2 regions of the Paenibacillus sp. FSL F4-0122 genome follow, and region 1 is predicted to be linked to the other one. Evidence: a T-box and tRNA genes for the amino acid it is inferred to sense, from the RefSeq annotation. Region 1 holds a T-box; the other holds one or more tRNA genes.

Region 1 (14,482 bases):
GCGGGAGCCATTCTACTGCTGCAGGCTCATGCTCAGCTTCCGTGGCATTTGCTGATGCTACGAGCAGCAAGCGGGTTCGCGCTCGCCTTCCTCTCTCCAGCGTGCATGACCTTGCTGGCTTCATTATCATCTGATGCTACTGAGCAGGGGAAATATATGTCCGGACATGGTATCGTTCATACCTTAGCTTCAGTGGTATCCCCGGCAGCGGGGGCCTTTATCGTAGCTAAAGCTGGCTATTCCGGCACCTTCACCACATTGGGATGGCTGCTTATCGCTACAGGCATCATGGCTTTTTTCAGTGTACCGGCACCTGCCCGGCGTTTAGTACGCCCTGTAAACTCTGCAGCACCTCCTTTAAAAAAACAGGATCTTCCTTCGGTCCCTATATCCGATGCCAATCCAGTTTCCAAACGTTATTATCTGCTGCCTTTTTTCGTTTCTTGTTCACAAGGGGTTCTGTTCTTTGAACTTCCTCTATCTCAGACCGGAAGTAATAGCATTGTTTCCACAGGCATTCTTTTATCGCTCCTTAGCTTAGGGGCTTTGGTAACACTCAGTTTGTTCTTCCTGAACCGCTTTTCCCCAGGAGGAAGAATAGCCGTGGCCTTGCTAGGAATGGCCCTTTGTTTTTTTGCGCTCGCCTCACTTCACAGCATTCCCGCATCCGTTATTCTCTTTATGCTGGGTGCAGCCAAAGGAATATTATTTCCTGCAATGGCATCGCTCTTTATTAGTCTAGGTGGACCAGGACGTATGGGACGCACCTTCTCCATGCAGTCGATAGCCATGTCACTAGGCGCATTCGCAGGCCCTGTGGCCGCAGGACAATTAAGAGCCGTTGTTTCACCTTATTTCATTGCCTTTCTATTGCTGATGGTTGCACTATTACTGCTTCCGCCAAAAAATTCAACCAAACTGTCTACCTACTCTTCCAAATGGAATGGGAGGGCCGCATGATTTATTGTTTTTACGACATTTCCCGGGGAATGAAGATTTTCCTGTAGAAACAGTTGTTAAAACTGCTCCTCCTTCGGTAAACTATAATGAGTCTGTAAGTTCAGACTTCATTTCCGGAGGTGATTGTCAGCAAATGTCCATTACGATTATTGTCGAAGGCAAAAACGATCGCAGCAGATTACGACGCGTGCTGGTACCGGAAGTCGAAATCCTCTGTACCTTTGGTACATTAAATACGCTCAAACTCGAGTCCCTGCGACAAAAAGTAGGAGATGGAGAAGTATATCTTTATATGGATAACGACAGTTCAGGCAAAAAAATACGCGGGATTCTCCGCGATGCCTTTCCCGATGCTGGTCACATCTATACGCGCCGGGGTTATGCCGGAGTGGAGGGCACTCCAGATGAATACAATATTAATCAGCTTGAAAAAGCGGGTCTGGAAGAGTTCATCATATACCCTGAACCCATTCCTTTTTGATTCGCGATATATTGCCTAAGAAATTAAAAACGCCTTTTTCGTTATCCCTTCAATAAACGGGATTCGAAAAAGGCGTTTCTGTTATGCGGTTATGTTCTATTCACGAGCCAATTCATTCAGCCTATCGGCAAGAAATTCAGGCGTTACGTTATCCGTATCTCCTGCGTCATACAATGCACGGAGACGATTGTCTCGATCAACCAATGCTATGCGATTGGCATGTACGAAATTTTCTTTACTATTCCCTGCAATTAGTACTTTAAAAGAATCAGTTGCCAGCTTACGAATCACTTCCTGATCCCCCCGTAAGAAGTACCAACCCTTATAATCTGCCTGGAAACGGTCCGCAAAGGTCTTAATGGCTTCACGTGTATCATTCTCTGGATCAAAAGAAATGGAGACGAACGCCGTATCTTTTCCAAAGCTGCCCTCGTCAACCAGAATCTTCTGTGTCTGGGATAACAGGAACGTAGTTATAGGACATACATCCGGACATTGCGTGAAAAAAAAGTATACCAGCCGTGCCTTACCTTGTGTATCAGCCAGAGTAATCTGGTCTCCATCCACATTTTCAAGTGAAAAGTCCTGCACTTCTCCGATTACCGGCAGTTTTTCTTTTCCTAAATTCAAAGAATTAACTGCCAGATAACCAGCCATTACCAAAGCAAGCAATAGTAGAATCCAGGTCCATTTATAACGCTTAAAGGTCTGCACGGACAATAATACCCTCCCTCTTCTTAACCGTGAATCGTATTTAATACAAGTACGATCAAACTTACCGTTAGGTAGTTAATGGAGAAGAGGAAGTTCTTCTTCGCCCAGACTTCGTCATCTTTTGCTGCAAAGCCCATCAAGGTTATGATTAACCAAGCCAGGGACAGCGCTGTTGAAATCACCAGATAAAAAATGCCTGCATAATCGTAGGCGTACATTAACACTGGAATAGGCAGTAACAGTGCTACATAAGGAATCATTTGAAACTTCGTACGACGTGTTCCTTTGACTACAGGCAGCAGTGGGAAACCTGCGGCTCTATATTCTTCTTTACGTCTAATCCCGAGCGCCCAGAAATGGGGAGGTTGCCACAGAAACAACATCGCAAACATCAGCCAAGCCCCTAGATCAACTGTTCCCGTAACTGCAACGTAGCCAATTACCGGTGGCATAGCTCCAGAGATCGCACCTACTGAAGTGCTCCATGTTGATGTCCGTTTCAACCAAAGGGTGTATACTACAACGTAAACGAACATCCCTACAATCCCGAACAGACCGGCTAAAACTCCGGAAAAAGCAAACAGCACAATCAAACCCGCAATCCCAAGCCCAATAGCATACAGCAATACGGTTTTGGGTTTCAATCGTCCTGTAGGAAGCCCACGATCGCGCGTTCTTTCCATCTTCATATCCAGATCACGGTCGAAATAGTTATTAAAAACACAGGCCGAAGCCATAACCAGCATTGTACCGAGCAGAGTCAGAACTAATCTGCCGTATTGAACATCCCAACCTGAAGCCAGCCAATATCCTGCAAAGGCAGCGATGAGGTTAGATCGGATAATACCGGGTTTTGTTACGGTAATGAAATCACGCCAACTTGCACCTTCCGGTGGAGATTTTGCAGACATAGCTGCAGAATCGGAAGAAGCTTGAAATGTTATATGATTATCCACACCAAATGATCCTCCTTCTAAACAAACTTCTAACGTTCTAGCCGAAGCACTAAATAGACTTCGCTGTTAACTTTATCATATCAAACCCGAGGAGACTTTGACAGTCATGGCACAGTATGTTCATGAATTTGACAATTACGTGACAATATTTATTTTCAGCCCCTTAATAACCTAAGCCGTATTTGGGTAATTATTAATAATGTACTTCCGAACAACAAAGGAGAACTGACCAATGGACACCGCTACACATTTAGTTATGGGCATAGGGTTAGCCGGACTTTCTTTCGTCGATCCCGTCGTTGCTTCTGACCCTAAACTGGCCGGGGCCGTTATGCTGGCAACGATTTTAGGCTCACAGGCTCCTGATGCCGATACCGCATTACGACTAAAGGACAATGCAATATATATTCGTAATCACCGTGGAATCACACACTCCTTGCCTTTTCTAATTTTGTGGCCCGCTCTGATTGCCCTAGTCTTAGGGCCTCTGTTTGGGTTTACTGATTTGGCAGCTTTAAGCCATGTTGCACTCTGGGGTTTCATAGGTGTAGGCGTGCACGTCTTCTCTGATCTGTTTAACACCTATGGAACTCAGGCGGCCCGTCCATTCACTGAGAAATGGATCGCCTGGAATATCATCCACATTTTCGATCCATTTATTTTTGGCAGCCATATCGCAGCTATTCTGCTCTGGATCACTGGGATTGTTCCGCCTAAACCTTTATTTATTACGCTTTATGCCTGTACCATTCTTTATTATATTTGGAGAACGATTGTTCATGCCCGCCTTACACGAAACATCAAGCTTAAAGATATACACCATACTGCTGGCGAACGTTATATTGTAATCCCTACAATTTCACTTAAACGCTGGAACGTAGTTAAAGTGAAAAAAGACGGCAGCTATGACGTTGGGCAGCTACTGAACAACCGTCTGGAATGGTTCAAACATGCGGTCTGCTCGAATCATCCCGCTGTGGAAATATCCAAGTCGCATCCAGATATTCAGTCCTTTTTATATTTCACCTCTTATGCGGTGGCCGAAGTGGAGGAGCTTCCTTCAGGATATATGGTGCGCTGGGGAGACGTTCGTTATTTACACCGCAAACAATACCCTTTTGTGGCTGTATTAGTTATGGATAACCAATATAAACCTTTAAATACTTATGTAGGCTGGCTTAGCAGCGATAAGCTCGACAAACGATTTTCCATCGACCCTGGTTCTTTACGATGAAACTGTAGACTTACTGAGAGAACTATTCTATAATCACAAAAAATCCCGGAGTATTTATAATACTCCGGGATTCATTTTAGCAGACACGGAAAGGAAGGCTCTTAATGGGTAAAGGACTCTCACTTTGGTTCGCTTGTTCTTCTATTCTTATTCTCACTGCCGCTTCAATCGCGATCAGCTATAGCTTCTGGCTAGCACTTCTGCTTGGTTTTCTCTGCGTATTGAATATTGGCTGGGGATTTATCCTCAAAGCCAGAATCAGACGCAAACAGGAAAGCTTAAGCTCTGATTAGATTAACGAGCTGGCAGAAAGCCCATCCGCTCTTTTACGCCATTCAATGTCTCAGCTGCAACAATACGTGCGCGTTCAGCACCTTCGGCAAGAATATCAGTGATCGCACCTGAACTGCGAATTTCATGATATCTTTGTTGCAAAGGCTCAAGTGTGGACACAACCACTTCCCCAAGATCCTTCTTAAAGCCACCATACATTTGTCCCTCATAACGATCGGCAATTTGCTGGAGGGACATTCCAGAACATTCCGAGTAAATACTCATCAAGTTACTAATCTCTGGCTTATTAGCCGGATCAAAGATAACTTCACGTCCAGAATCAGTCGTTGCGCGGCTGATTTTTTTACGGATCACATCCGGCGAATCCAACAGGGCAATATAGCTGCCTGCATTTGGGCTGCTCTTGCTCATTTTTTTAGTGCCATCATCCAGAGACATAATGCGTGCGCCCACTTCAGGGATATACGGTTCAGGAATCGTAAAGAATTCGCCAAAACGGTTATTAAATCGGCCAGCTAAATCACGGGTCAACTCCAAGTGCTGCTTCTGATCTTCACCTACTGGCACAAGATCCGCATTATAAACAAGAATATCTGCTGCCATTAAAGAAGGATATACGAATAGGCCCGCGCCAACCGAATCCTTACCTGATGATTTATCTTTGAACTGTGTCATACGCTCAAGCTCGCCCATTGCCGTTAGCGTAGTCATGATCCAACCCAATTCCGCATGCTGAGGCACATGGGACTGCATATATACATTCGAACGCACAGGATCAATTCCTGCCGCGATAAAGAGTGCAGCTACAGCTTCAGACTGCTCACGCAGTGCCGCAGGATCTTGAGCAACGGTGATCGCATGCATATCGACAACCATAAAGAAACATTGATGATCGTCTTGCAGCTTCACAAAATTTTTCAGCGCTCCGATATAGTTACCCAAAGTTAGAGAACCGCTCGGTTGTATGCCTGACATTACTTTTTTCAACATAATATAGACCTCCGTTAGATGTGATTTCCAATTTCCGAGAACGCAAAAAAAGCCTCATCCGCAAGGGACGTGAGACCGTGGTGCCACCCTTATTCGCTGCTAAACCTTTGTATAGTCAAAAGGAAACAGCCTTAGTCTTCCGTTAACGGGGAAGATCCGGCCGGTCTACTAGGGTATCTTGCTCCCGTTCAAGCGCGGCGCTCAGGGGTCCATTCATCAAGAGTGTCCTACCGGTTCGCATCAACCACCGGCTTTCTGAAGGTACATTTCCTGCCTACTTGTCCCCGTCATCACATTCTCATCATAATTTAATGCCTTCATCATAGAACCATAAAGAGAAGTTGTCAAATCACTTAACCACTTCCGTATAAATCTGTTATGATAAGGTTATCCATGTTCTATTCGATTACAGTTACGATAAAGGAGCATATCTCATGAAACAGGTGACCAAAGGGCAGTGGGGCGGTTATGATACTTATATTTTGCACAGCCGCGAACTGGAAGTCACGCTTTTGCCGCGACTAGGAAACAACGTGATTTCATTGTTTGATGTAAAGGAACAACGGGAAATTCTGCGGCGGCCTGATGAAAGCGATCAAGCTTTCTTTATGCAAAAACCTTACCATTTTGGCATCCCGCTCTTAATTCCACCCGGAAGAATTCGTAAAGGAAAATTTCAATTCGAGGGTACAAGTTATCAATTTGACCAGAATACCGCTGGTGACAATCATATCCATGGTCTACACCGGACTCAATCCTGGTGTGTCAGCGATATTGAAGAAGACGAGGACGGTTGTGCAGTCACTACTGAATTCCTTACTGAAGATGATCCACACTGGATGGAGCAATTTCCCATTCCACTCAAATTCGAAATGACATTCAGGCTTCAGGATGCCCGGCTCAGCCAGACTTTAAAGGTTACAAATCTCGGCGATCATCGTATTCCCTTTGGGATCGGTTATCACACCTGGTTTATGATCGATGGAGAACCTGAACGCTGGAATCTCAAATTGCCCGTAAACAGCATTTATGAACTAAACGATGAATTGCTCCCTAGCGGCAATCTAATTCCACTCGGTGATCTAGATTCTCTAAATTCTGGAATTAACCTACAGGGAACTAATTTTGATACCGCTCTGCGTATTGGTGACAAGCAGCCCGTAGAAGCATTGTTATTACGCGATGATGGTTATGGTCTTCGTTATACGGCCGACGAGAATCTTTTTCGCCACTGGGTCCTGTATACCAAAGGACCAGCCGATCAATTTCTGTGCATCGAACCTTATACCTGGCTCCCGGATGCTCCTAACGTTTCCGACGATCCTTCCTTCACTGGCTTGCTGAAGGTAGAACCAGGTCAAAGCCTTGAGCTGTCCACTATGCTGGAAATGATCTATCCCGAGAATTAAAGCAGATATACATTATATCGGTCTTCCCTTGCGTTTACGTAAGAGAAGGCCGATTTTTTGTGCGAGCTTAGTTATTTAGGCTTTCCTACCCTTACTTTTAATCGACTAATAATTACCATCCTTAAAACCTTTCGATAGCATGCATGAATTAGCCTCTTAGCGCTCATACTATCTTCACAACGGGCGAAGGAGGTGACACACATGGGTCAAGCAGGTCAAGGTCGTAGCAGCCGTTCCAATAACCTTGTAGTTCCTCAAGCAAATGCAGCGTTGCAACAATTGAAATATGAAGCAGCACAAGAGCTTGGAGTAACGATCCCAGCTGACGGTTATTACGGGAACTACACTTCCCGCGAAACTGGTTCTTTGGGAGGTTACATCACTAAACGTCTAGTACAACTGGCAGAACAACAACTGTCCGGTCGTCAGTAACATCGTTATCTTAAGTGTTTTATCCGGCTGAGGTCTTAAAAAGCCCATTGCCGACTAGCTTTCAAACCTCTCACACTTCTTCCAGAAGCTGTGGGAGGTTTTTCTAATTTATACCCTATAATCCGAGCTGCATGCAATCTTTATGTAAAACGTTTAACTTAAAAATTGATCAGCACTCTCGGCGTAAGCATTACGGGGAGATCGAATCATCAGATTTGCCATATTATAATTGGACTCCAGCGTAGCATCTACGATTAGCTTCCCCTGTCTTATAGCGAATTCATAGCTGATCTCACCATGAGTCCAGCGCCGTTTGTATTTCAGACTCTCCAGTGCCATTAGACGAAAAGAAGACTGCTGACTCTCCGTTATTCCTTCCTTTACTTCTGTGAATCCACCACCCCGACCGGCTAGAGGGTGATGACGTATGCCGAATTTGCCAATGGTATTATTTCGTATTTGCACAAATACCGTACCGGAAGATAGTCCCGATAATTCCTCTTGCAGTTCCCTAAACACCAAATCCATCTGTCTTGCTAAGGATAGCTGTTCTGTCTTAAGCATATCTTTCCTCCTAAAAGTTTTGTGAGCTTAGCTTCTTCGAGTTCACTTCGTCTTTTATAAATCGAACCCTAAATATTTAGGCTAAGGATCCGTCGCTACTGCGGGGAATGTTTGGACTTCCAGCCGCTGTTGTCTCCAAATTTCTTGAATTCTTACGCGTACAGCGGGTGAAATTCGGAGACAAAGGCGGTCGCTCCCGCTCTTACAGTTCCAAAATTCCCCTCCGCCACTCCTTCCCCTTTTCCCAAGTTTCTGGTTCGATTTATATTGTTTGTGAGCTTAGCTACTTCGAGTTTACTTCGTACAAATCGGCTTAGTATGCGCTTACTTAAGCTTTTTGAGCTAAGCTCATTAGTCTTCCTTGCAAGCCTTATATAAGGCTCAAGGCTCATTATAGACCCCTTAAATACGCCAAACAACATTATTCTACAAAATTGGGTTATTATCCCTAGTAATGCGCAAAATTCATAGATCATTCGTATATTAATTTTTATAAAACGGGAGTTTTCGACATTTAACCATTAAAAAAAGACCCCTTAACCGGGGTCTTTGCGTGTTCACACTGAAATTCCGTTATTTTTAGCGCACTGAAATTTGTCTTATTTTAGACATTTCATGCTAAATGCTCAGTCATCTCCAAGAACTCGTTGATATCAGCCACGATCAAATCTGTAGCCCCTTGCCAGAAATCTGGCTTAGTCAGATCCACACCCAAATGTTTGAGCACCAAATCCTCCAATGTCATCACGCCGGTATCCTGCAACAAGCTATCATATTTGTCTGCAAAGGAAGCTCCCTCTTGTAATGCCAGACGATATAAGCCTGTACTGAACATATAACCAACAGTGTACGGGAAATTATAGAAAGGTACATCTGTGATATAGAAATGCAGCTTCGACGCCCAGAAGTGAGGATGGTATTCAGAAAGCACACCACAGAAAGCTTCTTTCTGTGCTTCCACCATCAGAGCAGACAGTTCCTCAGCATTTACAAGGCCTTCCTTACGTTTTTCATAAAAGCGAGTCTCGAACAAGAATCGAGCGTGAATGTTCATAAAGAATGCCACACTGTTCTGTATCTTCGTTTCAAGCAGTGCCAGCTTCTCCTCTGCATTGCCCGCAGCTTTAACCTGAGCATCAGATACAATCACTTCTGCAAAGGTTGAAGCGGTCTCTGCAACGTTCATTGCATAATTCTGATTAAATACAGGTTGATCATCAAGCAAGTAGGAATGATAGGCATGTCCCAGCTCATGGGCCAATGTTGAAACATTGGAAGGTGTGCCGCTGTAAGTCATGAATATCCGTGATTCTTTGCTCTCAGGGAAGGAAGTACAGAATCCACCAGGACGTTTGCCATTACGATCCTCAACCTCGATCCAGTTATTATCAAAGGCACGCTCTGCAAACTCAGCCATCTTAGGACTAAATTTACGGAACTGTGTGACGATATCCTTCGCAGCTTGATCATAAGGGATTTTGCCGGAGGATTTGCCTACAGGAGCTTCGACATCGACCCATGAGAGGGAATCCAACCCCAGCAGCTTGGCTTTGCGCTGAAGGTAGGACACGAGTACAGGTTTGCTCTTCGTAATTACGTCCCACATCGTATTTAAGGTGTCCTGTGTCATACGATTGATGCTGAGCGGATCTTTTAGAACATCGTCCCAGCCTCTGCCCTTATAGAGCTTCAGGCGGAAGCCTGCTAAGTGATTTAAAGTATCTGCGCAATTATCTGCCGCTTCAGTCCAAGCCTCTTCCCATTTATGGAACATCGCTTGACGCACTTTTGGATCTGGATCATCCAGCTTATTAAAAGCTTGACCTGCAGAAAGCAGCTTTGTTCCTTCTTCATCCTCAAATGGGATCTTGATTGAGCTTACAATCGTATCATAGTGTCCGCTCCATCCATGATATCCGTCAACAGCTAATTCCAACGCTAAGCTTTCCAGCTCAGGGCTCATCTTCTCACGGGCCAAATCACGGCTCTCGCTCAGTACGAACGTTAAAGGAGCAATCTCTGGACGAGCCATCCACTCAGCCCATACCTTGTCCGTAGTCTGACGCAGTACATTGCTAAATTGCGAGCTGATCCCTTCGAATCCGGCGCGCATGCTTGTCACTTTGGCTGCCAGTCTTACCGCACCCTTGTCCATCTGATTCTGAGCGCCTAGACAGTCTGCGAAGGAAGTGACCTCCACAAGTCTTCCTGAACAGCTCTGAAGCAATGCTATAACCTCATCCAATGCTTTTGTAGACGCAACATCCGTTGGTGCCACAGCATCCTTCACAAAGCCCTGTAAGGATAAAATATCTTTTTCAAGCTTGCTCAAGAAACCTTCTAGTTCTGCAGACGAAGACCCCCCCGGAAAAATAGTATCCAGTTCCCAAGTCAGTGATAACGGTTGTTTCATTTGTACTCACCATTCCTTTGCTTTCATTTGACTTTCTTTGTAATTGTCTTAACACCATGGTAAAGTGAATAACGATATCTGAACATTTATAGCCGATAAACTTTAGGAGGGCATTCATATGAAGCCACTACAAATTTCACCGGAAACAGCCATTACGTTATCCAAGCAACTAGGCGTTCCTTTGGAACACTTGATGCATATGCCCCAACATATTTTACTACAAAAAATAGCGGAGCTATCCAAAAAACAAAATCCCCCACAAACTGAGGGCGAAAATGAACAGACTCCTTCTGGGAAGGACTCACAATGATTCCTTTTAGTCATACCTGGCCTTATGACATCATTCTAGGCGATATGTATGTGCAATACTGTCCATTCTGCAACTCAGAGAATGTGCTTCTGCCTATGAAGCCAAAAGAATTACAAATCGTTCGTGACGGCAAGAAAAAACTGCTTGTCTTCCCCTGCTGCAGCGCCAGTCCTACAGTTATAGATAATGACGGCGATTACCTTTTGTTCGATCGAGCTGTCAGATAAGCAAATCCTAACATTTTCTTTCTACAAAGCGCAGAGGAGAATTAAATTCTCTTCTGCGCTTTTTGTTGTTCGCAAATCGTTATGAACTTGAAGACAAGCCTTCGACATCAACCTCAACCTCTACAGCCTCAGCACGCATTTGCTCCCGTAAAATAACCCACTGCTCACGTGCCGCTCGAATCATCGCCGCATCCATAATCTTCTGATCATTAATCAGACGGGAGAACCACATCACAGCCACTGAGTATTCTCCGATGCGCCGATTAAGTTCGCCGATCAGGTACATGAGCCGGGCATCATTGCCGGCAATGCCATCTTTTTCATAGACCTTAACATACTCGTCCAAAGAATAACGTAAAAAACGCTTCTCCTGCTCAGTCTCCCCTTGGTAGCGATAGAGCCAAGCAATGTGATGCAGCAGACTTGCAATAATCCGATCTTTATCGTTAATACTCTGAGCACATAAAAGCGCCAGCTTATAGGTCTCGAGCGCAGTTTCCCAGTCTCTTTTCTCCCCAAAGTCACGGCTCTTCCAGCGTTTCCCTACCTGCTCATTAAATGCCTTACGCTGACGTTCCGTCAGCTTGTCAGCCGAATTTTCTGTGGAGGCAAACCCGCAATTGGGGCAGACCCGTACAACATAATAATCCGGATTCTCATTTTTATAATACGCGCAGAAATCAGCATCACGCCGAATAGCCTTTTTTAGACTAGGACGTACCCGCGAGGTTGAAAATTCATTTTCACAGTTGCAACACTTGACCTTAATAGAATATAGGGGTATTAACTCTGTCAAGTACTCTCATTCCTTTCAGGATCAACCTGTCCCTTGTTATTCCTGGGGCATGTTAACAAAATGATGTGCAGGACCTGCAAGGCGGCTAAGCACGAATGAACGCAGTGGTTCTTCGACTCCAGTCTCCACCAGTGCCTCTTTCATACATTGTAGCCACTCATCAGCACGTTCTGGTGTAATAGGAATATGCATATGCCTTGCTCTCATCATGGGATGTCCATGTAATTCCGAATAAAGCGGACCCCCGCCAAAAAACTGTGTCAGGAATTGATATTGCTTCTCCAGAACTGGAGTAATATCTTCAGGGAACAAGGGTCCCAGCTGCGGATGAAGCTGTACCTTGGCATAGAACACTTCCACCAACCGATGTAGTGCTTCAGCCCCCCCTAGATTGTCATATATACTCTCATTTGGATTCATTGAGGTTACCAGCCTTCTTCCATATTAATGAAACGTTACTTATTTTATTATACCAAAGATAAGCATAACACGGATATCCGTCGAAAGTGCTCTCTAAACTACAGAAAAAAGGCGCTAAACTATAGTTCAGCGCCTGAAGAGTAAGGTTAGTAGGTCCTAAATTCCTCATCACCAGGAGGGACGAGAGAGACCCGGATTACATATACAAAAGCACAAACGAGAACTCCGGCTATAACGCTCATCGCCATCACTCCATCCCATTTAATCGTGTAACAGAGGGTGCATTTATTTATTACATAATATCATAATTCCTGCGAAAAAGCACAGATAATTGTAACCGCTTTCTCCATTTTTTTGTGCTTTTTGTCCCTCTTTTTGCATACATCTAACCATAGACCAGGAGGCGTTAATTATGACTTTTAAAAAGATTGGCGGCCCGCTGCTGGGATTCATATTGGCTGGTTGTATGCTGCTGATGTTACTTCATCCTGAAGCATCTCTTGCCGCAGCCTTACGTGGCCTGGCCATCTGGTGGGACGTGCTCTTCCCTTCACTGTTTCCCTTCTTCGTCATTTCTGAAATCATGCTAGGCTTAGGCATTGTCCATCTCTTCGGCGCTTTACTTGATCCACTGATGCGCCCCCTCTTCGGTATACCTGGCAGCGGTGGTTTTGTCGCGGCCATGGGATATGTATCAGGATATCCCGTTGGAGCCAAATTAACCGCTAAGCTGCGGGAGCAGAAGCTGATCAGCAGAATCCAAGGTGAACGCCTTGTAGCATTTACAACCTCCTCCGATCCTATTTTTCTACTAGGGGCGGTATCCGTTGGGTTCTTTCGCGATGCTTCTTTGGGGCTAATATTGGCACTAGCCCACTACGGAAGTGGCTTAATGGTTGGTCTCCTAATGTCATTTCATGGACGTAAGGAACAAAAGACTCCCACCCAAGACCCAACAAAAAGTAGTTCTGACGCCCCCTCTGCTCCAGCAAAACAAGGATTCGGCAGAATACATGCCGCACTCCTTGCGATGTCCGAAGCCCGGCGCAAGGATGGACGGAGCTTCGGGGAACTGTTAAAAGGAGCGATCCAATCCTCGCTACAGCTTATTATTGTCGTAGGGGGTCTGGTTGTATTCTTCAACGTGCTAATGGAGCTGCTTGCCCGTGCCGGAATCCTGCCCTCACTATTTAGCCTGGCCGGATCTCTCGTCTCCCTTGTTGGAGGGCCTCCCGAATTAGCTCAGGCCTTGATCAGCGGATTGTTCGAGGTCACCATAGGTGCTCGTTCTGCTGGTGAAGCCGCTTCTTCCATCCCGCTTCAATTCAAGGTCGCAGCAGCTGCCTTTATTCTCTCTTGGGGCGGATTATCTGTACATGCCCAAGTCGCCAGTATTTTGAACGGTACCGGGCTGCGTTATCTGCCGTTCTTAACTGCACGACTAATACATGCCATACTCGCAGCAGGTCTCGTGGTGCTGCTATGGAAGCCTGTGATGGGATCAGGATTGTCTTCTGCCTGGGTCTCTCTGCCTGCCTCCACTGCCTTTACACCTTCAGCCTCAGGTGTCACTGCCAGTCTAGCTCTACTGAGTCTTATACTAGCCGCTGCTCTTCTAGTGTCACTGCTTATCCCTGCCTTTATGGCAATGCTCCGATTGATGCGCCGAAGTTGATTACATATTGTGTTCCGGGGCAAGATTGATTATGATCGGTGTATGACGGAATTATATAAAGGAGCTTGTACATCTTGAGATATTATGTTCTGGACCGCGGTGATGAGCTGTCAATCAAACTTGCCGAGCAATTTCACAAGCTGGCGGCGGAGCGGGATTTGCAACTGGATGCCGAGTCTCCGGAAATCGTCATCTCGATAGGTGGAGACGGCACAATGCTGCACGCTTTTCATACCTTTATCGACCAGATTCCCAACTTAGCCTTTGTAGGTGTGCACACAGGACACCTCGGCTTCTATGCGGACTGGCAAGCAGAAGAGCTGCCCACCTTAATCGATTATATGTGCGGAACCGGTGAATCTGAGCCGCAGAAACCGCGTATTGTGAAATATCCATTAATAGAGCTGGAGATTCACAAAAAATCGGGATCTTCGTCTCACATTGCCCTCAACGAATTTACCCTTAAAGGGGTGGATGGAACTATAATGATCCAAATCGACATCAACGATGTCACCTTCGAAATGTTCCGGGGCGATGGACTTTGTATTTCAACTCCCTCTGGCAGTACAGCTTATAACAAAAGCCTAGGGGGCGCTATGGTTCACCC
Region 2 (14,482 bases), 190 kb from region 1:
GGCCAATCTCTAGGATCCGTTCATTATCCTTCTCTGCAAAAGCTGCCGATATCATCGCCGCATTAAACATCTCACCGTAGATGCCATTTTTCACATGTGAAAATGAAGCATCACGCCAGCCTAATTCTGCCGCAAGCTCAGGATAACCTGCTGCACCATAAGCCAGTCCATCTGCGCGTATAGCGGCACCAATCCACTCGCGGTAAGGGTTTAAGTGCATCCGCACTCTTTCCTGCCGCACCAGCCAATCCGCAGGCTTCTCGCCATGCAGATGAGAGGTCTCCTGCGCAAAATTCATATATGACTGTGTCTCCGCCGTGCACACCTGACTATATGTTAAATGTGTATGCCACAGCTTTCCGATATCCCAAGAATCCCAGTTCAGACCTTTCTGTTCCAGCAGCATAAGACCCAGGACAGTGTAACGAATATCGTCATCGCTTTCCATATACTTGATCGTCTCGCGGGTACTGGCATGTGTCCATTCGCTTAAGCCAAGACCATATTCAGCCTCTGCCCGTGAATGCCCAGGCGTATAGCCAGTAATTGGCCAGGCGTCCGCACCCTGAAACCATAGCTCAATATTCTCCCAGCCCGGACGGCCATCTTTCCCATAGAGATAGTCCCAATACTCCAGCGGTTTCCCGAGTGCGCAGCCGACACTTCTACCGAGCCAGGCTCCATAGAACTTATCTCTCCATTCCGCTTCGCTCCAGTCCGCCTCAAGCTTACGTGGGCCTTCTGGACGTAGTTGACGAATCTCCTCCAGAGAGGATGGCTCTTGATACGGAAAATCCTCACTGATCGTAAGCTCCATTAGCTCATTGTATACCTGCATCAGCTTGAGCTCCTCGGCACCAGCAGCCGCTAGCTTATCCGCGAACCCATCAATCTCGCAACCTTCTTCTCCACGCTGAGCAATTTCAAACTGCACGGTCTCTTGAAGTCTCTCCCATCCTGCCATAGGCTACTTCCCTTCAGCCGCTAGCAGCAGCTCTTGATCAAGCTTTTCCAGTGAATCAAAGATCAGCTTCATAAATGCTTCCCGGTCAACTCCCACCAATACTTGCACATTCGCTGGACGATCCGTCTTCTTCCGTCTGTCTGCAACTGTCATTCCCCGCGTCAGCTTGCCTTCTGTCTCCACCGTTACATATAGATGCTCAAATTCAAATAGTTCCGGATGCAGCAGCCAGGCAACAGCACATGGATCATGCAGCGCACTGCCGACATAGCCCATTTTTTTACCGTAAATCGAATAGAAATCCAGCAATTCTCCGACCATTGTAGACACTGGTCCCCGCTCTTTCAATGCTAGGATCTCATCTTCAAAAATAGCAGCCTTATCGGTCACATCCAGACCACTCATTATGATCGGAATCCCCGACTCAAACACAATACGGGCTGCTTCAGGATCTACATAGATATTAAACTCCGCAGTAGAGGTGACATTCCCATAAGAGATACCTCCGCCCATTAGTGAGATTTTTTCAATTCTGTCTTTAATCTCTGGATAAGCCGTGATTAGCAGTGCGATATTTGTTAAAGGAGCCATCGGCACGAGCGTAATCTTCTCCTCTGAAGAACGGATGATATTCAGCATAAACTCCACAGCACCCTGCTCTACAGGGCGGAATTTACTTGGGGGCAAAAGCGGCCCATCCATGCCCGATTCACCATGCGCTTCCTCACCTGTAACAAGCTTGCCGAACAGTGGGCCAGCAGCCCCTTTAGCTACAGGAATGTCAGCATTCACGAAGCTGATCACCTTCAGGGCGTTATCCGTGATTTTATCTAAAATTTGGTTTCCACCAACCGTTGTAATCCCGCGCAGATCTAACTTCTCCGAATTTGCTATGGCAAGCAGTATCGCTATTGCGTCATCATGCCCTGGATCGCAGTCAATAATAATAGGTGTTGGCATAGTTACTCACTCCTTGTCTGTGTATCAATCATTTCAATCGCTATTTAACTAGCGGGCTTTTAAGTTTTTTATTCTTTTTTCGTGTCTCAGATACTGCGTAGATCACAAGTCCAATTACTGTGGCTACATAAGGAAGAGTAGCGATTAGCTCCGCAGGAATCTTCAACACCTGTAGCGCATTCGACAATGCATCTGCAGTACCAAATAATAAAGAGGTCAGCGCCGTGCCTACGGTCGTACTTCTTCCCATCGACTCAGCGGCAATGGCAATCCAGCCCCGGCCAGCGATCATATCGCGGGTAAACAGTGACAAATACCCCATCGACATATAAGCACCGCCTAAACCGGCAAAAAATCCGCTAAGCAGCAAAGCCATATACTGTATTTTCACAACACTTACACCCACGGATTGAGCCGCATGTGGATTTTCGCCCACTGAACGAATGCGCAGTCCAAGCGGTGTACGATTTAATAGATAGTAGACAACAAACACAGCCAATATAGAAACATACGTCAGAATGTGATGCCCCGATAAAATAGGTCCAAGCACCGGGATATCCTTCAACAAAGGAATCTGGACACTAGGCAGAACTTTACTCGCCAGAGAAGTGGAAGAACCCTTGTCGCCACTAAGCAGATAGAGGATAAACACAGTTCCTCCCGAAGCGAACATATTAATGGCCACACCCCCGAGAATGATATGTGTTTTGAATTTCAGGGTGAAAAAAGCTAATATTCCAGCGATCAATGTTCCAGACAGCACCGCCCCAAGCAGACCTACCCACGCGCTATGCGTATAGCTGCTTATGATGACACCCGCTAAAGCGGCAACAAGCATGATGCCCTCCATCCCAATGTTAATGATCCCTGCACGGTTGGAGATGAGTGCGCCGAGCGCGGCGAACAGAATCGGAGTCGTCACGCGAAGGACAGAGAACGCAAAGTCAGTTGTAAAAATTACATCAAACAAACTATTCACGCTTCCTTCGCCTCCTTCAAGAGCATCCGATTTTTCCAGAACTTCAGAAATTGCTCAGCCGAAATCAGAAGAATGATAATTGCCTGTATAATTGAGATCATCTCTGAAGGTACATCAGACAGACGCGCCATCATGTCAGCCCCAATTCGAATGTACGCTAGGAACAATGCAGAGCCGATTACGGACAGCGGATTATTTTTGGCTAACATCGCTACAAGGGCACCATCCAAACCATAACCAGGCAGTGACGTCCATTGGAAACGGTTATACATCCCCAGCACTTCTACGGAACCCCCCATACCTGCGATAAAACCTGCAATCAAGTGAACGAGAATAATAACCTTGGCTGTCTTCATACCGGAATAACGGGCAAAGTCCCGGTTGATGCCTGTCATGCGCAGCTCATATCCCCATTTCGTTTTGTATAGGAATAAATGAGCTGCAATAATAAGCACGATAACGATAATAAGACCGGTATGAATCCGGGTGCCCGAGACCATTTTACTCAGCAGTGCCGTTTTCTCGAATTTGTAGGATACATTGGCAAAAGCTTTAGCATCACGTAGATGATAGTTCAGTAGGTATAGCCCTACTCCGAACAAAATATTATTGAACATTAAGGATGTAACCAACTCATTAGCATTCCATTTTGCCTTCAGAATACCAGGTATTGCCGAGAGCAACGCTCCTACAATTGAACCTGCAGCAATAGCTACCATCGGATGCAGCCAGCCGTCCAACGTTAAATGAATAGCCAATACGGAAGTTACAACACCGGAGAAATAGAAAATCCCTTCAGCTCCCAGGTTGAACATATTGGCTCGAAACAACAAGGATACTGCCAACCCAGTGAACATGAGCGGAATCGCCATCTCAATCACATTACCAATATGACCTTTACTGGATAACGGCTCTAATAGGAATATACCAATCGTCTTCACAGGCTGATTACTGACCAAAGAGATAATCAGAAAGGCAATAGCGAGTGCAATAACGATTACCGCCGATGTCCGAATGTACTCAAAATATTTAACTTTAAACATGATTTACGGCCCTCCCGATGTGCTCCTCGTCCTGTCGATGAATCCCCAGCATATAAAGACCTAATTCTTCCTCACTAACCTTAGATGGCTCCTCGAAAAAGGCAACAATCTTACCCTCGTACATTACTAACAGACTATCGCTGATCTCCAAGATCTCATTCAAATCTGCCGACACTAGCAAAATCGCGCAATCGTCTGAACGTAATTCCAACAACTTTTGATGTATGAACTGGGCTGCGCCTATATCCACACCCCGTGTCGGCTGTTCTGCAATAAGCAACTGCGGTTCAGTCGAACACTCTCTAGCTACGACTACCTTCTGCATGTTACCACCTGACAACATTCCTATGGGCTGAGAAGGTCCTGAACAGCGGACTTTAAATTCCTCTACAAGGGATACTGCTAGCTTGGCAATTCGTGAGCCATTCAAAAAAAGACCTTTATTCATTGCTTTTGTACGATACTGAGTAGATAGCAGATTATCAGCTATGCTTGCCTCACTAGCGATCCCTTGCCGCATCCGATCCTCCGGTATATAGGAAACGCCTAGCTTACGAATATCCAAAATATCCGATTCACGGATATCCTTTCCCTTCACTAGTACAGAGCCCTGACTTGAGACACCTCTCAAGCTACCTGTAAGAGCTTCAATGAGCTGTGTCTGCCCGTTGCCTTCTACACCAGCAATCCCAACGATCTGCCCACCACGTACCGCAAAATTGATATCCGACAATAATGCTTTGCCATCTGCATCATTCACACTGAGTCCCTGCACCGTTAGTACTGGCTCACTAACAGCCAGAATCTCTTTGTCATATTTCAGCACGACGTCTCTGCCGACCATTAGTCGCGAGATTTCCTGTTCTGTCACATCCTGTGTTTGAAAAACACCTTCACTACGGCCGCTGCGCATAATCGTAATTCTGTCGCAAATCGCTTTGACTTCCTTTAATTTGTGCGAAATAAAAACTATCGTATGACCCTGTTCCCTTAATTGCTTAAGCTCGCGGAACAATTCCTCTGTTTCCTGTGGAGTCAACACCGCAGTCGGCTCATCAAGCACCAGAATTTTCGCACCACGCAGCAGCGCCTTAAGAATCTCAACCTTTTGCTTCATCCCAACTGTAAGATCCTCTACTTTTGCTTTAGGATCCACGGCCAGATTGTATTTCCTTGCGGTCTCTTCCGTCATGCGCACAGCCTCGGCATAATTAATGCCAACTCCTCTGCGCGGCTCCATACCCAGCACCATATTCTCTGCCACCGTAAACGAAGGTACCAACATGAAATGCTGGTGGACCATGCCGATGCCTCTATCAATGGCGTCCTGAGCGGATTGCAGCTTCACTTTTTCACCCTTGATATAGATCTCGCCTTCACTTGGCTCTTCCATGCCGAACATAATTTTCATTAAAGTCGATTTACCAGCACCGTTCTCACCTGCAATCGCATGTATTTCTCCCTCACGTAAAGAAAAATGCACGTCTTTATTTGCAACGACGCCATTGGGATATACCTTGGTAATTCCCCGCATTTCCAGCAGAGCTTTGTACATAGGTCTCAACGCCTTTCAACTTGGAGGTCTGCAAAAATATACAGCTGGAATTCCCCTGACTAGAAGAATCTCCAACTGTAGGTTTATCTCTATAGAGCTGATCTTAAGATTTAAAGCTTAAGGCTTAACTGCGTTACGAATAGCTTCTACCTCTGCAGTTTCCATCCCCATCGCATTATCCACTTTAATTTCTTTATTGATCAGCTTTTGCTTCACTTCTTCAACCTTGGCCTGAAGATCAGCCGGGAATACATTTTTATAAATATCATTCTCAGCAATACCTACACCATCATCTACAAAGCTCAACACATCACGTTTGCCCATTTCTAGCGTACCCTCTTGCAATCTCTTCACTGCACCTAGAATAGCCGTATCAATCTTTTTAATAGATGAAGTAACGATTAGATTTGCTTTTTCACTATCCGTATCGTTAATCAACATTGCCTGATCGGAGTCTACACCGATTGCATATTTTTTCTTCTCTTTAGCTGCGTCAAAGATCCCATGACCTGTACCCCCAGCCACGTTAAAAATAACATCCACACCGGAGTTATATTGAATTAGAGACAGTTCCTTACCTTTTGCCGGGTTAACAAAATCACCAGCGTACGACACAGCCACTTTTACATCAGGATCAACATACTGAGCACCTTGAATGTAGCCGACCAAGAAAGCATTAATCCCCGGAATATCCATACCGCCCACAAACCCAATCACATTCTCAGGGGTAGCATTCGGCATATCCGATTGTGTAGCTAATGCTGCTACGGCACCTGCCAAGAAAGATACTTCATTTGTCGCATAAGACATGTTGTACATGTTATCTGGTGCTTCATCGATGTCGGTATCATAATTAATGAATTTTTTGTCTGGATACAATTCTGCCGTTGCATTAAACATCTCTGTAATTTCAGAACCGCCAGAAATAATTACATCCCAATCCTCGGAAGCGATATCGTTAAATGTAGGCTCCCATTTCGTTTTATCAACGCCCATTTCAACAACCTTTGTTACTGCACCTAGTTCATTCTTAACCTTTTGCAAGCCGTTATTAGCGGAATCAAAAAATGATTTATCCCCAAGTGTCCCCGGAATCAGCAATACAACCTTGAGTTTATCCCCTGAACCTTTTTCTCCACCCTCAGCAGCGTTTGATCCAGTATTCGCAGAAGAACCGTTATTGGACGTGTTATTCCCACATGCTGTGACCAGAACCATCACCATTAATAACAACAAAGAAAGAACTTTTTTATTCATTACTCTATTCCACCCCTAATTTTAGTTGGTTAGTAATCCGGCAGAATCCCCATCTTCACCCATTGTATAATTCACGGTTCAAATGGAAATTCTCTTTTTTCCAAATAAAGTATCATTAAAAGTAATAAATTTAACGTTTAGGCTCAAAAATAGCAATAAAAATACCATTATTATTAATAATCCGCTTTATTTCCGAACGAGATGGCCAGTCAGGTTGCGAACTTTCGGATTTATTGATACGATCATAACAAATATTATTAAAAATAATTATATGATTTCGGTCATAGTTTTGTACGATTCGGCTAAAACATAAGTATTGGAGGATCATCATGGATCGTGTTCTATATATTGTAAGTGCCACACATGAGCTAAATACTTATATCCCTCCACACCAGCATGAATGCTACGAACTGGTCTATTATTTACAGGGGGTAGGGACAACCAATGTTGGCCCACGAAGTTACCATTTTCGCTCCTCTTCTTTCGCGCTTGTGCCACCCAATCATAAACATGACGAGCACCACCGTGAGGATGCAAATGTATTATTTGTAGGCTTCCACTCGGTACACCCTAATATGAGTAATCTGCTCGGCGTATATGAAGATGATAAAGATCAGACCGTTCTTCAAATCCTGCTGCGAATGAAAGCAGAGTTTACACGTAAGCAAGACGGATTCTCTGAGCTTCTAAACCTACAAATGAGCGAGATTACCGTCCATCTTATGAGGCTTCTTAGTGCCTCTGGATATCAATCCCCAACAGAAGATCGAGTACAATATGTCCTTAATTATATGAATGAGCATTATCGCCATAAATTGTCCGTCGAAACACTATCAGAAATGTCCGGATATAGCTACGATCGTTTTCGCCATCTATTTAAAGAACGTTTCGGGTCCTCACCCCTGCGGTATTTGCTGTTAAAACGCCTGGAGTATGCAAAATCTCTATTACGTCATACTCAGATGCAAATCTCTGAAGTATCTGCTGCTGCAGGTTTTGTGAACGATGCCCAATTCTGCAATATGTTTAAACGAGAAATAGGTCATACCCCGCGAGCATTCCGCATTAATAATCAATCAGGTTAATCACTAATCAGATTAAAAAAAGCCGTTGAAATAGAGAAACTCCTCTATTCAACGGCTTAATCCTGTAAAACTAAGAACATAAAGAAAAAAGGTTAGTAAGATTGCTTATAAAAGCAATCTTACTAACCTTTTTAAGATACCGGCGAGAGGACTCGAACCTCCACGGTTTCCCACTCGATTTTGAGTCGAGCGCGTCTGCCATTCCGCCACGCCGGCACATATGAACTAAATGGAGGCGCCACCCAGATTTGAACTGGGGATAAAGCTTTTGCAGAGCTTTGCCTTACCACTTGGCTATGGCGCCATGTAAATTTTGGAGCGGACGACGGGAATCGAACCCGCGACCCTCGCCTTGGCAAGGCGATGCTCTACCGCTGAGCCACGTCCGCATAAAATGGCTGGGGATATAGGATTCGAACCTATGAGTGACGGAGTCAAAGTCCGTTGCCTTACCGCTTGGCTAATCCCCAATAACATTTTAAAGTAAATGGGGCGACTGATGGGTCTCGAACCCACGAATGCCGGAACCACAATCCGGTGCGTTAACCCCTTCGCCACAGTCGCCATATTAAGTTGATATTGTCGCCATTATTCATTTTAAAGAAAATGGGGCGGCCGATGGGTCTCGAACCCACGAATGCCGGAACCACAATCCGGTGCGTTAACCCCTTCGCCACGGCCGCCATATTAAACTTTAGAAAAAACTTGGCAGGGGCAGCAGGAATTGAACCCACACCAACGGTTTTGGAGACCGTTGTTCTACCTTTAAACTATGCCCCTAAAAACTGGTGGAGGATGATGGATTCGAACCACCGAACACTTACGTGAGCAGATTTACAGTCTGATGCGTTTGGCCACTTCGCTAATCCTCCAAGGATGGTGCCGGCGAGAGGACTTGAACCCCCAACCTACTGATTACAAGTCAGTTGCTCTACCAATTGAGCTACACCGGCATGGCACTCATTCTTTTGTGATGATAAATGGTGGCTCGGGACGGAATCGAACCGCCGACACGAGGATTTTCAGTCCTCTGCTCTACCGACTGAGCTACCGAGCCATGATGAAAATGGCGGAACCGACGGGATTCGAACCCGCGATCTCCTGCGTGACAGGCAGGCATGTTAGGCCAACTACACCACGGTTCCAAAAGATATAATTGCTTAAGTTAATTGGTTGCGGGGGCAGGATTTGAACCTGCGGCCTTCGGGTTATGAGCCCGACGAGCTACCGGGCTGCTCCACCCCGCGTCAGTAAAAATATGTTATGGTGGAGGCTGAGGGGATCGAACCCCCGACCCTCTGCTTGTAAGGCAGATGCTCTCCCAGCTGAGCTAAGCCTCCATAAACAACAATTGTTATTGTACCAAAGTCCACTAGGATAAATCAAGTGAAAATTTGGTGACCCGTATGGGATTCGAACCCATGTTACCTCCGTGAAAGGGAGGTGTCTTAACCCCTTGACCAACGGGCCATACTAATTAAAAATTTGTGGCGGAGAGAGAGGGATTCGAACCCTCGAGACGCTTGTGGCGCCTACACGATTTCCAATCGTGCTCCTTCGGCCAAACTCGGACACCTCTCCATATGGCTCCCCGAACAGGACTCGAACCTGTGACAACTCGATTAACAGTCGAGTGCTCTACCAACTGAGCTATCAGGGAATATTCATACCAGGCTTAATCGCCTGAAAACTGAATCCGAAACAAATCTGCATTCTAAGTATAGGATAAGCCCTCGACCGATTAGTATTGGTCAGCTCCATGCATTGCTGCACTTCCACCTCCAACCTATCTACCTCGTCGTCTTCAAGGGGTCTTACTAATTGGGAAATCTCATCTTGAGGGGGGCTTCACGCTTAGATGCTTTCAGCGCTTATCCCGTCCGTACGTAGCTACCCAGCCATGCTCCTGGCGGAACAACTGGTGCACCAGCGGTACGTCCATCCCGGTCCTCTCGTACTAAGGACAGCTCCTCTCAAATTTCCTGCGCCCACGACAGATAGGGACCGAACTGTCTCACGACGTTCTGAACCCAGCTCGCGTACCGCTTTAATGGGCGAACAGCCCAACCCTTGGGACCTACTTCAGCCCCAGGATGCGATGAGCCGACATCGAGGTGCCAAACCTCCCCGTCGATGTGGACTCTTGGGGGAGATAAGCCTGTTATCCCCAGGGTAGCTTTTATCCGTTGAGCGATGGCCCTTCCATGCGGTACCACCGGATCACTAAGTCCGACTTTCGTCCCTGCTCGACTTGTAGGTCTCGCAGTCAAGCTCCCTTATGCCTTTGCACTCTGCGAATGATTTCCAACCATTCTGAGGGAACCTTGGAACGCCTCCGTTACTCTTTAGGAGGCGACCGCCCCAGTCAAACTGCCCGCCTGACACGGTCCCCGTACCCGATAAGGGTACTAGGTTAGAACCTAGATACGATCAGGGTGGTATCCCAACGGCGCCTCCACCGAAGCTTGCGCTCCGATTTCTACGGCTCCCACCTATCCTGTACAGATCGTACCCAAATTCAATATCAAGCTGCAGTAAAGCTCCATGGGGTCTTTCCGTCTTGTCGCGGGTAACCTGCATCTTCACAGGTATTAAAATTTCACCGGATCTCTCGTTGAGACAGCGCCCAAGTCGTTACGCCATTCGTGCGGGTCAGAATTTACCTGACAAGGAATTTCGCTACCTTAGGACCGTTATAGTTACGGCCGCCGTTTACTGGGGCTTCGGTTCATAGCTTCGGGTTACCCCTAACCACTCCCCTTAACCTTCCAGCACCGGGCAGGCGTCAGCCCGTATACTTCGCCTTGCGGCTTCGCACAGACCTGTGTTTTTGCTAAACAGTCGCTTGGGCCTTTTCACTGCGGCCCCCTCGTGCTATTCACACTACCGGGGCACCCCTTCTCCCGAAGTTACGGGGTCATTTTGCCGAGTTCCTTAACGAGAGTTCTTCCGCGCGCCTTAGAATTCTCTTCTCGCCTACCTGTGTCGGTTTGCGGTACGGGCACCTTCTCCTGGCTAGAGGCTTTTCTTGGCAGTGTGAGATCATGACCTTCGCTACTATAATTTTCGCTCCCCATCACAGCCCAGCCTTAACGATGTGCGGATTTGCCTACACATCAGCCTCACTGCTTAGACGGACATCCATCAGTCCGCGTCACTACCCTCCTGCGTCACCCCATCGCTCATAGCGGATTACGGTGGTACAGTAATTTCAAACTGTTGTCCTTCGACTACGCCTTTCGGCCTCGCCTTAGGTCCCGACTTACCCTGAGCGGACGAGCCTTCCTCAGGAAACCTTGGGCTTTCGGCGGATCAGATTCTCACTGATCTTTTCGTTACTCATACCGGCATTCTCACTTGTGTAGTGTCCAGCGCTCTTTTCAGTACACCTTCAACCCCTACACAACGCTCCCCTACCCCAGATACATACGTATCTAGCCATAGCTTCGGTGGTGTGTTTAGCCCCGTTACATTTTCGGCGCAGAGTCACTCGACCAGTGAGCTATTACGCACTCTTTCAATGGTGGCTGCTTCTAAGCCAACATCCTGGTTGTCTGTGCAACTCCACATCCTTTCCCACTTAACACACACTTGGGGACCTTAGCTGATGGTCTGGGCTGTTTCCCTTTTGACAATGGATCTTAGCACTCACTGTCTGACTCCCGGCAATAAGTATATGGCATTCGGAGTTTGACTGAGCTTGGTAATCCTTGCGGACCCCGCACCCAATCAGTGCTCTACCTCCACTACTCTTATACCGAGGCTAGCCCTAAAGCTATTTCGGGGAGAACCAGCTATCTCCGAGTTCGATTGGAATTTCTCCGCTACCCCCACCTCATCCCCGCACTTTTCAACGTACGTGGGTTCGGGCCTCCAGTGCGTGTTACCGCACCTTCACCCTGGACAGGGGTAGATCACACGGTTTCGGGTCTACGTCCACATACTCAATCGCCCTATTCAGACTCGCTTTCGCTGCGGCTCCACCTTCTCGGCTTAACCTTGCATGTTAAACGTAACTCGCCGGTTCATTCTACAAAAGGCACGCCATCACCCATAGATCGGGCTCTGACTTTTTGTAAGCACACGGTTTCAGGTTCTATTTCACTCCCCTTCCGGGGTGCTTTTCACCTTTCCCTCACGGTACTGTTTCACTATCGGTCGCCAGGTAGTATTTAGCCTTAGCAGATGGTCCTGCTGGATTCATACGGGGTTTCACGTGCCCCGCACTACTCGGGATCCGTCTCGGAGAGAATACAGTTTAGGTTACAGGGCTTTTACCTCTATCGCGGGCCTTTCCAGACCTCTTCACCTACCATATTCCTTTGTAACTCCATGTGAGACGTCCCACAACCCCAAGAGGCAAGCCCCTTGGTTTAGGCTGTTCCGCGTTCGCTCGCCGCTACTGACGGAATCACTATTGTTTTCTCTTCCTCAGGGTACTTAGATGTTTCAGTTCCCCTGGTCTGCCTCTACATTTCCTATGTATTCAGAAATGAGTAACTGCGAATTACCACAGCTGGGTTTCCCCATTCGGACACCCCCGGATCAAAGCTTGCTTACAGCTCCCCGAGGCAGTTTCGTTGTTCGCCACGTCCTTCGTCGGCTCCTGGCGCCTAGGCATCCTCCGTGTGCTCTTATTAGCTTAACCTTGATTCTTCCGAAGAAAAATCTCACTAATAACATTTACTTGTTTGCACAAGTTGCTAAAAGATGTTCTAAAACGCAAATTCGTTTCGGTATCCAGTTTTCAAGGATCAAGTCTTACTCGAGAGCTTAAACTCTCAAAACTGAGCAACGAGTGAGTAACAGGCCTAAACCTGAGATTGTGGAAGTTAAACTTCCGATTTGAATGTCCTCATTGCAGAGAACGATTCTCCATAGAAAGGAGGTGATCCAGCCGCACCTTCCGATACGGCTACCTTGTTACGACTTCACCCCAATCATCTACCCCACCTTCGGCGGCTGGCTCCCTTGCGGGTTACCCCACCGACTTCGGGTGTTGTAAACTCTCGTGGTGTGACGGGCGGTGTGTACAAGACCCGGGAACGTATTCACCGCGGCATGCTGATCCGCGATTACTAGCAATTCCGACTTCATGCAGGCGAGTTGCAGCCTGCAATCCGAACTGAGACCGGCTTTGATGGGATTGGCTCCACCTCGCGGCTTCGCTTCCCGTTGTACCGGCCATTGTAGTACGTGTGTAGCCCAGGTCATAAGGGGCATGATGATTTGACGTCATCCCCACCTTCCTCCGGTTTGTCACCGGCAGTCACTCTAGAGTGCCCAGCATTACCTGCTGGCAACTAAAGTTAAGGGTTGCGCTCGTTGCGGGACTTAACCCAACATCTCACGACACGAGCTGACGACAACCATGCACCACCTGTCTCCTCTGTCCCGAAGGCCGCTGCTATCTCTAGCAGATTCAGAGGGATGTCAAGACCTGGTAAGGTTCTTCGCGTTGCTTCGAATTAAACCACATACTCCACTGCTTGTGCGGGTCCCCGTCAATTCCTTTGAGTTTCAGTCTTGCGACCGTACTCCCCAGGCGGAGTGCTTACTGTGTTAACTTCGGCACCAAGGGTATCGAAACCCCTAACACCTAGCACTCATCGTTTACGGCGTGGACTACCAGGGTATCTAATCCTGTTTGCTCCCCACGCTTTCGCGCCTCAGCGTCAGTTACAGCCCAGAAAGTCGCCTTCGCCACTGGTGTTCCTCCACATATCTACGCATTTCACCGCTACACGTGGAATTCCACTTTCCTCTTCTGTACTCAAGCCACCCAGTTTCCAGTGCGACCTCAGGTTGAGCCCAAGGTTTAAACACCAGACTTAAATAGCCGCCTGCGCGCGCTTTACGCCCAATAATTCCGGACAACGCTTGCCCCCTACGTATTACCGCGGCTGCTGGCACGTAGTTAGCCGGGGCTTTCTTCTCAGGTACCGTCACTCCGGTAGCAGTTACTCTACCGGACGTTCTTCCCTGGCAACAGAGCTTTACGATCCGAAAACCTTCATCACTCACGCGGCGTTGCTCCGTCAGGCTTTCGCCCATTGCGGAAGATTCCCTACTGCTGCCTCCCGTAGGAGTCTGGGCCGTGTCTCAGTCCCAGTGTGGCCGTTCACCCTCTCAGGTCGGCTACGCATCGTCGCCTTGGTGGGCCGTTACCCCACCAACTAGCTAATGCGCCGCAGGCCCATCCCTCAGTGACAGATTGCTCCGTCTTTCATTCTTCTCTCAGGAGAAAAAAGAAATTATCCGGTATTAGCTACCGTTTCCGGTAGTTATCCCAGTCTGAAGGGCAGGTTGCCTACGTGTTACTCACCCGTCCGCCGCTAAGTTATTTTGAAAGCAAGCTTTCAAAATAACTCCGCTCGACTTGCATGTATTAGGCACGCCGCCAGCGTTCGTCCTGAGCCAGGATCAAACTCTCCAATTAGTATTGAAAAGAGCGATATGCTCATTTTGAAACATCTGACGAGAAAATTAATTCTCTAATTTTGGATATCACTTACGTGATTTCCTACTCACTCGTTGTTCAGTTTTCAAAGATCAAGCTGTTTATTTCGTCGATGTGTTGTTCAGCAGCGACCTTTATAATATATCACAGCACCCTCGTTTTAGTCAACCTTTTTTTAA

The links. The T-box of region 1 lies ahead of trpS (tryptophan--tRNA ligase). A T-box ahead of a tRNA ligase gene usually reads a tRNA of that ligase, here a tRNA-Trp.
Region 2: it has a tRNA-Trp gene. The T-box ahead of trpS (tryptophan--tRNA ligase) is inferred to sense a tRNA for this amino acid. The anticodon was not compared.

Annotation. Positions count from the first base shown of each region.
Region 1 covers NZ_JBBODI010000001.1:3,405,927-3,420,408, reverse strand. The annotation lists gene MHH49_RS14770 (MFS transporter) at 1-960, shown strand, start outside; gene MHH49_RS14765 (DNA primase) at 1,094-1,441, shown strand; gene MHH49_RS14760 (SCO family protein) at 1,538-2,155, opposite strand; gene cyoE (heme o synthase) at 2,179-3,111, opposite strand; gene MHH49_RS14750 (metal-dependent hydrolase) at 3,344-4,345, shown strand; gene MHH49_RS14745 (hypothetical protein) at 4,450-4,638, shown strand; gene trpS (tryptophan--tRNA ligase) at 4,640-5,626, opposite strand; T-box leader at 5,690-5,929, opposite strand; gene MHH49_RS14735 (aldose 1-epimerase) at 6,064-7,038, shown strand; gene MHH49_RS14730 (alpha/beta-type small acid-soluble spore protein) at 7,240-7,470, shown strand; gene MHH49_RS14725 (hypothetical protein) at 7,624-8,034, opposite strand; gene MHH49_RS14720 (M3 family oligoendopeptidase) at 8,648-10,447, opposite strand; gene MHH49_RS14715 (YycC family protein) at 10,566-10,757, shown strand; gene MHH49_RS14710 (hypothetical protein) at 10,754-10,984, shown strand; gene MHH49_RS14705 (DUF2225 domain-containing protein) at 11,064-11,780, opposite strand; gene MHH49_RS14700 (globin domain-containing protein) at 11,817-12,200, opposite strand; gene ylbJ (sporulation integral membrane protein YlbJ) at 12,613-13,875, shown strand; gene MHH49_RS14690 (NAD kinase) at 13,950-14,482, shown strand, end outside.
Region 2 covers NZ_JBBODI010000001.1:3,214,851-3,229,332, reverse strand. The annotation lists gene MHH49_RS14020 (ADP-ribosylglycohydrolase family protein) at 1-964, opposite strand, end outside; gene MHH49_RS14015 (nucleoside hydrolase) at 968-1,924, opposite strand; gene MHH49_RS14010 (ABC transporter permease) at 1,965-2,903, opposite strand; gene MHH49_RS14005 (ABC transporter permease) at 2,900-3,946, opposite strand; gene MHH49_RS14000 (ABC transporter ATP-binding protein) at 3,939-5,501, opposite strand; gene MHH49_RS13995 (BMP family ABC transporter substrate-binding protein) at 5,619-6,758, opposite strand; gene MHH49_RS13990 (AraC family transcriptional regulator) at 7,088-7,843, shown strand; tRNA gene MHH49_RS13985 (tRNA-Leu) at 7,981-8,059, opposite strand; tRNA gene MHH49_RS13980 (tRNA-Cys) at 8,074-8,147, opposite strand; tRNA gene MHH49_RS13975 (tRNA-Gly) at 8,158-8,232, opposite strand; tRNA gene MHH49_RS13970 (tRNA-Gln) at 8,239-8,313, opposite strand; tRNA gene MHH49_RS13965 (tRNA-His) at 8,332-8,407, opposite strand; tRNA gene MHH49_RS13960 (tRNA-His) at 8,451-8,526, opposite strand; tRNA gene MHH49_RS13955 (tRNA-Trp) at 8,550-8,623, opposite strand; tRNA gene MHH49_RS13950 (tRNA-Tyr) at 8,630-8,715, opposite strand; tRNA gene MHH49_RS13945 (tRNA-Thr) at 8,721-8,796, opposite strand; tRNA gene MHH49_RS13940 (tRNA-Phe) at 8,825-8,900, opposite strand; tRNA gene MHH49_RS13935 (tRNA-Asp) at 8,911-8,988, opposite strand; tRNA gene MHH49_RS13930 (tRNA-Met) at 9,014-9,090, opposite strand; tRNA gene MHH49_RS13925 (tRNA-Val) at 9,108-9,183, opposite strand; tRNA gene MHH49_RS13920 (tRNA-Glu) at 9,239-9,313, opposite strand; tRNA gene MHH49_RS13915 (tRNA-Ser) at 9,332-9,424, opposite strand; tRNA gene MHH49_RS13910 (tRNA-Asn) at 9,428-9,503, opposite strand; rRNA gene MHH49_RS13905 (23S ribosomal RNA) at 9,565-12,491, opposite strand; rRNA gene MHH49_RS13900 (16S ribosomal RNA) at 12,725-14,282, opposite strand.